DNA from 3 places in the Bacillus sp. HSf4 genome. Region 3 is predicted to be linked to each of the others. Evidence: predicted binding sites of a transcription regulator. Region 3 holds the regulator's gene; each other region holds the start of a gene.
The links. Region 3 encodes Rex, which represses fermentation and respiration genes when NADH is low (regulators of the CRP and FNR family bind a similar motif). Its sites were predicted from a motif close to TTGTGAAATATTTCACAA; they were not measured.
Positions count from the first base shown of each region.

Region 1: the regulator Rex is predicted to act here: its motif matches at 1,606-1,623, upstream of P3X63_RS10640 (nitric-oxide reductase large subunit).
Region 2: the regulator Rex is predicted to act here: its motif matches at 1,741-1,758, upstream of P3X63_RS10590 (nitrate reductase subunit alpha).

Region 1 covers NZ_CP120679.1:2,070,950-2,074,229, reverse strand. The annotation lists gene P3X63_RS10640 (nitric-oxide reductase large subunit) at 1-1,546, opposite strand, end outside; gene P3X63_RS10635 (Crp/Fnr family transcriptional regulator) at 1,710-2,375, opposite strand; gene P3X63_RS10630 (DUF2164 domain-containing protein) at 2,418-2,657, opposite strand; gene P3X63_RS10625 (nitrate/nitrite transporter) at 2,877-3,280, shown strand, end outside.
Region 2 covers NZ_CP120679.1:2,063,484-2,066,763, reverse strand. The annotation lists gene P3X63_RS10605 (TIGR04053 family radical SAM/SPASM domain-containing protein) at 1-49, shown strand, start outside; gene P3X63_RS10600 (DUF1858 domain-containing protein) at 141-383, shown strand; gene P3X63_RS10595 (DUF438 domain-containing protein) at 380-1,621, shown strand; gene P3X63_RS10590 (nitrate reductase subunit alpha) at 1,820-3,280, shown strand, end outside.
Region 3 covers NZ_CP120679.1:685,595-688,874, forward strand. The annotation lists gene P3X63_RS03445 (ABC-F family ATP-binding cassette domain-containing protein) at 1-501, opposite strand, end outside; gene moaC (cyclic pyranopterin monophosphate synthase MoaC) at 649-1,161, shown strand; gene P3X63_RS03455 (redox-sensing transcriptional repressor Rex) at 1,158-1,802, shown strand; gene P3X63_RS03460 (twin-arginine translocase TatA/TatE family subunit) at 1,845-2,018, shown strand; gene tatC (twin-arginine translocase subunit TatC) at 2,025-2,801, shown strand; gene P3X63_RS03470 (YdiK family protein) at 2,843-3,031, opposite strand; gene P3X63_RS03475 (CPBP family intramembrane glutamic endopeptidase) at 3,031-3,280, opposite strand, start outside.

The sequences.
Region 1 (3,280 bases), 1.4 Mb from region 3:
CGAAGACTTCAAAAATCCCTTCCACCCATAAATGGATGATCCACCAGCGCCAAAAATCGGACATGGTGATGCTTGTGCCCGGGTTGAACATAAAGGCGGCGCCGTAAAACAGCGGAATGGCGATGGCCGAATAAAACAGCAAATGAATCAAGCCGCCTTTATCAGATTCTCTTTTTAAACCGCGCTTAATGCCCCTGAAAACGATAAACAGCCAGATCAGCATGCCGAGCGCAAGAATGATCTGCCAAAAACGGCCGAGCTCGATATACTCCATTCCTTGATGGCCGAATAAGAACCAATTGTTCCCTAGATAGCCTTTTGCTCCGAGCCATTCACCGGCCATGCTTCCGCCGACAAGAACAATCAGCGCCCAAAACAGAATGTCGACAAACAAGCCTTGCCGCTTCGGCTCCCGGCCGCCGACAAGCGGAGCCACAAAAATGCCCATGCCAAGCCATGATGTCGCAATCCAAAAGATCGCCAGCTGCAGGTGGAATCCCTTTGATATGTTGAAAGGTAAAAGCTCTCTGATCCAATCGATGCCAAAGAAGCTGTCCGGCTCGATATAATAGTGGGCAAGTAATGCGCCGAGCATCGCCTGAACAAAAAACAGCACGGAAACGACGGCGAAATATTTCCCGGTTTTAACCTGTGACGCCGTAAGCGGCTGCTTTTCCAAATCAAAAACCGGAAACGCCCCTTCCTGATAAGCTTCCTTCATCCCAAGCTTATAACGGTAAAACACGAATAAAATGATGCCGATAAATAAAATGAGAATCGTGACGCTGGCGCCGCTCCACCAAACCGCGGCGAAAGACATCGTATTGCCGGCCTCTTCATCATACGGCCAGTTGTTCGTATACGTTATGTCATCGCCGGGCCTTAACGTGCTGGACAGCCATGCCGTCCAAAAGATAAAATCGGAAACCTGTGTGATCTGGTCCTCACTGTCGATCCATGCTCTAGCATGACTCGGCATATGGCTTTCCTTGATCAGCCCGGGCTCAAGCCCCCAGCCGTCGCCTTCTGTGAACACTTTACGGTAATGGGCGCGGACCTGCTCTAAACCATAGACTTGCGCCTCTGTCAGCTGCAGCTTGTCGGAAGCTGAATCATAGCGGTTTTTTCTCATTTCGCGAATGACTTGATCACGGATCACGTTTTGTTTTTCTTCAGACAGCTGTTTAAAGCTCTTTCCGTACCGCTTCTCCGCCTTAAAATTCTGCATCCCTTCCGTATAGATTTTCAGCGCTTCTGCTGTATAATCAGGCCCCATGTATGATCCGTGCCCTAAAATCGTTCCGTAATCCATCAGCGCATATTTTTGAAAAACGGCCTGCCCGCCTTTGATGGACGATTTTGTCATCAGCACCTCTCCGTTTGGGGCTGATGTTTCAAGCGGTCTTGGCGCAAGGGTCTTGAATATCCAATAGCCCCCTAATAACAGCACCGAAAAACTCACAATCAGCGTAAACACGAGAACAGATTTCAAAAAGCCGTTCTTTGCCGTCTTCTTCTCGGGTACCGTCTCCCTTTGAATTTCCATGATGGTTCACTCCTTTCTCAATTTGCATGTCCTAAGATACTGGATATTGAGAGTACCGGTTGTGAACCAGATCACTTAAAAGATGGCAGATTTGTGAATTCAAAAAATCAGGCTCCCCTTATCAAAGGAAAGCCTGATGGTGCGGTGCGGCAAAGGCATACAACTAGAGCCTTTTCAGCCAATCTGAATCATGTATCAGAATCCCGCTTCTGTCGGCGGACAGCAGCTTTTTCTTTTTCATTTCATTCAATGTGCGGTTGATCGTTTCCCTTGATGTTCCGACCATATTGGCAAAATCCTGATTGGTGATCGGCAAATTGATATAGACGTCTTTTCCTTTTCGCACCCCGTGTTCAGCCGCTAACTTCTCTAAGGCGTGCATCAGCCGGTGCTGCACATCTTTGGAAATAAATCCTTGAATGCGTTCCTGCAGGTCAAGGATTTTTTTGCCCATCAGGTTCATAACCTTTATCGTCATCTCCGGATATGTCATGAGCAGATGATTAAAATCGTCAATCCGGATCACGATTAATTCGGTTTCCTGAACCGCTTCAGCCGTTGCCGGGTATGGGGAGCGGTCAAAAAAACCGACGTGCGGGAACATCTCTCCGCTTTGCAGAAGGGAAATGACTTGCTCATTGCCGTCTTCATCAATCTTATACGCTTTCACTAGCCCCGATTTGATGAAAAAAACGGCCTCCCGCTCTTCCCCTTCCATGAAAACAAACATTCTCGGCTGATATTTGCGCTTTGATGCGATCTGTTCAATCTGTTTGAACTCTTCGTCATTCAAATCGCTGAAAATCAGGAACTGCTTCAAAAATTCCATCGCAAACTCAATCCCTTCAAATGACTGCCTTTAAGCCCCCTGTCAAAGGCGCCTTTCCAGTGCAAAAAGCTCCTCTTCTATCGCCGCCGCTTTTTCTTCCACGACCTTGCGGCTGTCTTTTAACGCCTGATTGTAAAAGTAAGGACCAAGCTTTTCCTTGATAAATTCAAACGTCTGAATCGCCGCAATATCTCCGACGTCTTCTCCCCTCTCTTCAAGGTAAAAACGTTTGATCTCATTCATCATCGCCTGTTTTTCTTCCTGTGTCAGCTGTAAAAACACGCCTAGCACTCCTTTTTCTTTTCATGATAAACGAAAATGTTCATCAATGAACGACCTATTTTTGTGATTTTCTCATTTCTTTTGCCTGACCGCCTATTCAACACCATCTTATCATCTTGAACGTGTGATGTTGTTCACATTGTTTTTGAAAGACATTTTGTAAGATAAAAACATGCCAATGAAATATTTCATTTTTCTCTTTGAAAGGAGTATTCCCTAATGGTAAAACGTCAAAAAATGCAATTGCCGCTGCAGTCAATTAGTTTGGTGGCAGGATTTATGGTTTGGGTGTTGATTTCTTCCCTCATGCCTCACATTAAACAAGATATCGCTCTGACTGAAAGCCAAATCTCCCTCGTTACCGCGATCCCGGTCATCCTTGGATCCCTGCTCCGGGTTCCGCTTGGGTACTACACAAACAAATTTGGAGCAAGAATGACGTTTATGATCAGTTTTTTGCTGCTTCTATTCCCGATCTTTTGGATCAGCACTGCAGATTCTTTGTCCGATTTAATCATCGGCGGTTTTTTCCTTGGGATCAGCGGAGCGGTCTTCTCTATCGGTGTGACATCGCTGCCGAAGTATTATCCTAAAGAAAAACACGGTTTTGTAAACGGCATCTA
Region 2 (3,280 bases), 1.4 Mb from region 3:
TTTGGAAAGCGACCCGAGCTGCATTTATATTCCGAAAGCATTGCGCTAATCTTTGTGATCTGCGTCACAATTTTCTCCGCCGCCCTGTATTATCGTAAAGACAGTGAGAGATCATCAATTTCAAAAGGATGTGATCCATTCTGAAGAAAACCATTGATCTGAATGAGTCTGTTTATGAACTTTGCACACAGCATCCTGAAATCAAAACCTTGATGAAGGCCGTCGGCTTTGAACATATCACAAAGCCGGGAATGCTTGAAACCGCCGGGCGCATCATGACAATACCTAAGGGCGCGCGGATGAAACAAATTGACCTGACGCTTGTCTTAGACAAATTAAAAGCGCACGGATTTGACCCCGTTTGGAAAGGAGACAAACAATGAGCGAATTCATCAACAACCGGGAAGAACATCGGGAAATGTCAAGCGAAAAAAAACAGCAGCTCAAAGACATCATCATTGACCTTCATAAAGGAAAATCTCTTGAAGTGGTAAAAGAGCGGTTTAAAAAAGCTTTCGGATCTGTCACTGCCGAGGAAATCGCCCAATTGGAGCAGGCGTTAATGAAGGAAGAAGGCATCAAGCCTGAAGAAATCCGGGAGCTCTGTTCCGTCCACGCTTCCGTTTTCAAAGGTTCGATTGACGATATTCACAAACCGGAGGCTGACAAAGAGCCCGGCCATCCTGTTCATACGTTTATAAAGGAAAATAAAGAACTCGATCTTCTGTTGAATTTTAAGATCCAGCTCCATCTCGATCGTTTTGAAAAGGAAGACAATCAGGAAAACATACACAAGCTGATCGGAGACTTACATTTGCTGGCCGATGTCGACAAACATTACAGCAGAAAAGAAAACCTCCTTTTCCCCTACTTAGAAAAGTACGGGATCAACGGGCCGAGTCAAGTGATGTGGGCTGTTGATGATTTCATCCGCAAAAGCATCAAAGAAGCCAAGCGCTTATTGGAACACTACACATCTGATAAAAAAGATGACGTCATTCGCGAGATCGGCTTTATCATCAATGAAGGCACAGAAATGATCTACAAAGAAGAGAATATTCTTCTGCCGATGGCCCTCCGGACATTGACCGAGGATGAATGGCTGAAAATCGCGGCGGAAAGCGATGAAATCGGCTACTGTCTGACAGCCCCCGAAGCCGTCTGGCAGCCTGAACGGCACCAGATCAACATAAATGAAGAAACAGCCAGCGGATATGTCAGACTTCCAACAGGTATTTTATCTGTAACACAGCTTGAACATATGCTGAATCACCTTCCTGTTGACCTCACCTTTATCGATGAAAACGATGTGGTCCGCTACTTTTCCCACGGTAAAGAACGGATTTTTGCAAGGACAAAAGCAGTGATCGGGCGCACCGTCCAAAACTGCCATCCACCGGCAAGCGTTCATATTGTCAACAAGCTTCTCGACGATTTTAAATCGGGCAAAAAAGATGTCGAAGATTTTTGGATCAAGTTTAAAGATAAATATGTTTTCATCCGTTACTTTGCCGTACGCGATGAAAACAACAACTACATCGGCACTTTGGAATTCACGCAAAACATCGCCCCGATCCAGGAGATAACCGGGGAAAAAAGAATTTTAGATACAGGCGAATGAAAACGGCGCCCCAGCCTGCTTTCTTTTCTTAAAGAAGCAGGCTTTTTTAATTCCTCAGTCCCCGCCCCATTTTCACAGGCCGTCCTGAAATTGTGACGAATTCGTGAAATGAAGCAACATTGTGACAAAGTTAACAAGGTGCCGCTTCTCCTCCGTATATAGTGAGGGTAGCAGCACCGACAAAGGAGTGAAACAGTCATGAAAAAAAAGAAAACAAGTCCACTTTTCAGGAGATTAAACTATTTCTCTCCTATAGAACATCATTCTGATCATCACAGCCAAACCACTTATGAAGACCGGGATTGGGAAAATGTATACAGAAATAGATGGCAGCATGATAAAGTGATCCGCTCCACCCACGGGGTGAACTGCACCGGATCCTGCAGCTGGAATATCTACGTTAAAAACGGCATTGTCACATGGGAAGGACAGCGCCTTGATTACCCTTCGACAGGCCCTGATATGCCTGACTTTGAGCCTCGCGGCTGTCCGCGCGGAGCCAGCTTTTCCTGGTATATTTACAGTCCGCTCCGCGTCAAATATCCATATGTCCGCGGCGTGCTGATCCAAATGTGGCGCGAGGCGCTAAAAACTTACAAAAACCCGTTGGAAGCCTGGAAATCGATTGTCGAAAATCCTGAAAAAGCGAAAGCCTATAAACAGGCGCGCGGAAAAGGCGGCTTTGTCCGCGCCGAATGGAGCGAAGTCTTAAAGCTGATTTCCGCTTCCCTTCTATATACAGTCATGAAATACGGACCTGACCGCAATGTCGGATTCTCGCCGATACCAGCTATGTCCATGCTCAGCCATGCGGCAGGCTCTCGCTTTATGTCGCTGATCGGCGGCCCGATGCTGAGCTTCTATGACTGGTATGCCGACCTTCCCCCTGCTTCACCGCAGATTTGGGGAGATCAAACCGACGTTCCCGAAAGCAGCGACTGGTACAACTCCGGCTACATCATGACTTGGGGTTCCAACGTACCGCTGACAAGAACACCTGATGCACACTTTTTGGCCGAAGCCCGCTATAAAGGAGCAAAAGTGATTTCGATCAGCCCGGATTTCGCTGAGTCATCTAAGTTTTCCGATGATTGGCTGAGCATCAGACAAGGAACCGACGGAGCACTGGCCATGGCGATGGGCCATGTCATTCTGCAAGACTTTTATGTCAACCAGAAGACCGAACGTTTTATTGATTATGCAAAACAATATACCGATTTCCCGTTTTTGGTGACTTTGAAAGAGGAAAACGGAACGTTCACAGCAGGCCGCTTCCTCCATGCTAAAGATATCGGGCGTGCGACAGAGCACGATGAATGGAAGCCTGCCGTTTGGGACGAAGACACAGATGGATTTGCGATTCCGCAGGGCACGATGGGCTCCCGCTGGGACGGCCAAGGAAAATGGAACTTGCGCATGGTTGATGAGGATTCAGAAAAACCGATCACACCTCGGCTTTCCATGCTTGGACATGAAGATATGATCGGCACGGTCAACATTCCTTACTTCTCACATGAAGGCAATAAGGTGATCGAAAGACCGCTTCCGATCAAAAAAGTCATCCTGGACGGCGAGGAAGTCTTTGTTTCCACCGTTTTCGACCTGACTCTCGCCAACTATGGCGTCAACCGCGGAATCGGCGGACAGACCCCGGCATCA
Region 3 (3,280 bases):
CTGTCCTCCGCTCAAGTCCTGAACGCGGGCGTTATCATCAAACCCGGCAAAACCAAGTCCGTGCATGATGGATCTGACTTCGGCTTCATATTGGTAGCCGCCCTTGTCTTTAAACTCCTGCTGCAGCCTGTCATAAGTTTTCATTAAAGAGTTCAGCTTGCCCGGATCAGCATGCGCCATTTGCTCTTCGATCGAACGCATCTCTTGTTCCATTTTCTTGAGAAATTCAAATACCGACAGCAGTTCTTCCTTAATCGTCAGCTTTGAATCAAGCCCTGAGTGCTGGTCCAGGTAGCCCATCGTTAAATCTTTCGGCTTGATGATTTCACCTTTTTCATATGACAGCTTTCCTGCGATGATTTTTAAGAAAGTCGATTTTCCGGCTCCGTTGCGTCCGACGATCGCAATCCTGTCCTTTGATCTGACTTCCAGCTTTATATTCGTTAAAATAGTATCAGCCCCAAACGATTTTGCGAGCTGATTGACTTGCAAGATCATCATGATATTTCACCTCTTGTCTGCTATTTTAAGTGTAGCCTATCAACCGGCAGTCAGCAAACAATTAAGTGAAGTCTGGAAGATTTTAACCAAAAGAAAAAGACAGAACGAAAAAAATAGTGTATGATCGTTATAAGGAGAGTTTTGATCATGAATGAATTTACACATTTTAATGAACAGGGCAGAGCGAGGATGGTTGACATCAGTGAAAAGGAAGCTACAGTCCGCACCGCAGTAGCCGTCTCAAGTGTGTCCATGAATAAAGAAGTACATGAAAAAATCAACAACCGGGAAATCGGGAAAGGCGATGTGCTGGCAGTGGCTCAGGTTGCCGGAATCATGGCGGCAAAACAAACTTCCGCCATCATCCCGATGTGCCACCCGATCGCGCTCAAGGGAGTTGATATTGCCTTTCGGTGGGAGGAAAAAGAACAGAAAAGCGTGCTGCATATTCAATCTAGAGTCAAGACGAGAGGGAGTACAGGTGTGGAAATGGAAGCGTTAACTTCCGCCTCCGTCTGTGCGTTGACCGTCTATGACATGTGCAAAGCGGCGGATAAGGGAATGGTGATAGGACCGACATGTCTTCTCGAAAAGACTGGCGGGAAAAACGGTGGCTACAAAAAGGAAAAAGCTGATGTAAACATGGAGGATCGTCTATGAACATGGATCATTCAAAAATTCCGCAAGCGACAGCAAAACGGCTGCCGTTATATTATCGTTTTCTAAAAAACCTTCATGCATCCGGAAAACAGCGTGTATCATCCGCTGAGCTGAGCGATGCCGTCAAGGTCGATTCCGCTACCATACGCAGGGATTTTTCCTACTTTGGCGCCCTCGGCAAAAAAGGTTACGGCTACAATGTCAATTATCTGTTGTCCTTTTTCAGAAAGACGCTTGATCAGGATGAAATGACAAACGTAACACTCATCGGTGTGGGGAATTTAGGGACAGCCTTTCTCCATTACAATTTCATCAAAAACAACAATACGAAAATTGCCATGGCTTTTGACATCAATGAGAATAAAATCGGCACCGAGGTGGGCGGCGTTCCGGTCTATGACTTAAACGCCCTTGAAGAACATATGACGGATGACATTCCCGTCGCCATCTTGACGGTTCCGGCCCAAGCCGCGCAATCCATCACAGACAGGCTGGTCGCGCTGGGCATTAAAGGGATTTTAAATTTTACGCCGGCTCGTTTGAATGTGCCGGACCACATTCGAATTCATCATATAGATTTGGCGGTTGAACTGCAGTCACTCGTGTATTTTCTGAAGCATTATTCAATGAATGACAAGTGAAAAACGGGAAGCTTAAAAGTAAAGGAAAGGGGGCAGGCATTGATGCCAATCGGTCCTGGAAGCTTTATTTTAATCGTCGTGGTGGCGCTTTTAGTATTCGGCCCGAAAAAACTTCCGGAGCTTGGAAGAGCGGCCGGAAATACGCTGCGGGAATTTAAAAATGCGACAAAAGGGTTGGCTGACGACGATACGGATAAAAAGAAGGAAGATCAGTAAGATAGGATGACATTTATGAAGGGAAAAGAAATGTCGCTGGTAGAACATATTACAGAACTTCGAAGACGACTCATGATGATTTTTTTCTTTTTTGTCGTTTTTGTTGCAGCAGGCTTTTTTTTGGCAAAGCCGCTGATCATTTATCTGCAGCAGACGGATGAAGCAAAGCTGCTCACGCTTAACGCGTTTAAGCTGACTGACCCTTTGTTTGTGTATGTGCAGTTTGCTTTCATCATCGGCGCTGTCTTGACTTCGCCGCTTCTTTTATATCATCTGTGGGCTTTTGTCAGCCCCGGGCTGTATCAAAAAGAGCGTAAAGTGACGCTCAGCTATATTCCGGTATCGATCATACTTTTTTTAGGCGGCATTGCCTTTTCTTACTTTATTTTATTTCCGTTTGTCGTCGATTTTATGACGAGGATCTCCGATGATTTGAACGTCAATCAGGTCATCGGAATTCATGAATATTTTCAGTTTTTGCTGCAATTAACGCTTCCTTTTGGCTTATTGTTTCAGATGCCTGTCGTGATCATGTTTATCACGAGGCTCGGTTTGGTGACGCCCATGTTTTTGTCCAGAATCAGAAAGTACGCCTATTTTGTTTTGTTTGTTATCGCGGCGCTCATCACACCGCCTGAAGTATTGTCTCATTTAATGGTTTCTGTGCCTTTATTGCTGCTTTATGAGCTCAGTATCGTGATTTCAAGAATCTCTTACAGACAGGCGCAAAAAACGATCATCCAGGAGGAAAACCAGGCGTTTTTGAAAGACCAGAGCAAATAAAGAGCCATTCCCGCGGAAAGGGAATGGCTCGAAAGGGCTCTTTATTTTTTTCGCTTCATTCTGCCCGACAAGGCGAACATTTTGAAGGAAATACTGATATTATAGGCGGCGAAAAGCATCAACAGAATGGTGTAAAAAGACCATATGCCTCCCGGTGAGGTGGATGCCAGGTAAGTAAACAGCACGCCTGTCAATAAATAAATGACCCCCCAAAACACAGGGCTTCTCATCATAAAAATCCTCCAATAATCAATTGCATTTTCTCGAGCCGTTCCAAATATTCTTCAATAGGCCCTTGGAAAGTCTGAATCAATACAACGAGCGTATTCATGGCGACATGGGCGAAAATCGGAACGATAATCCGGTTTGTTCTGACGTATAAAAAGGCGAACGTAAATCCCATTGCCGCATAAATGAGCAGGTGTGAGAAATCCATATGGACAACCGAGAAAAGCACTGAACTGAACAGAGCGGCAATG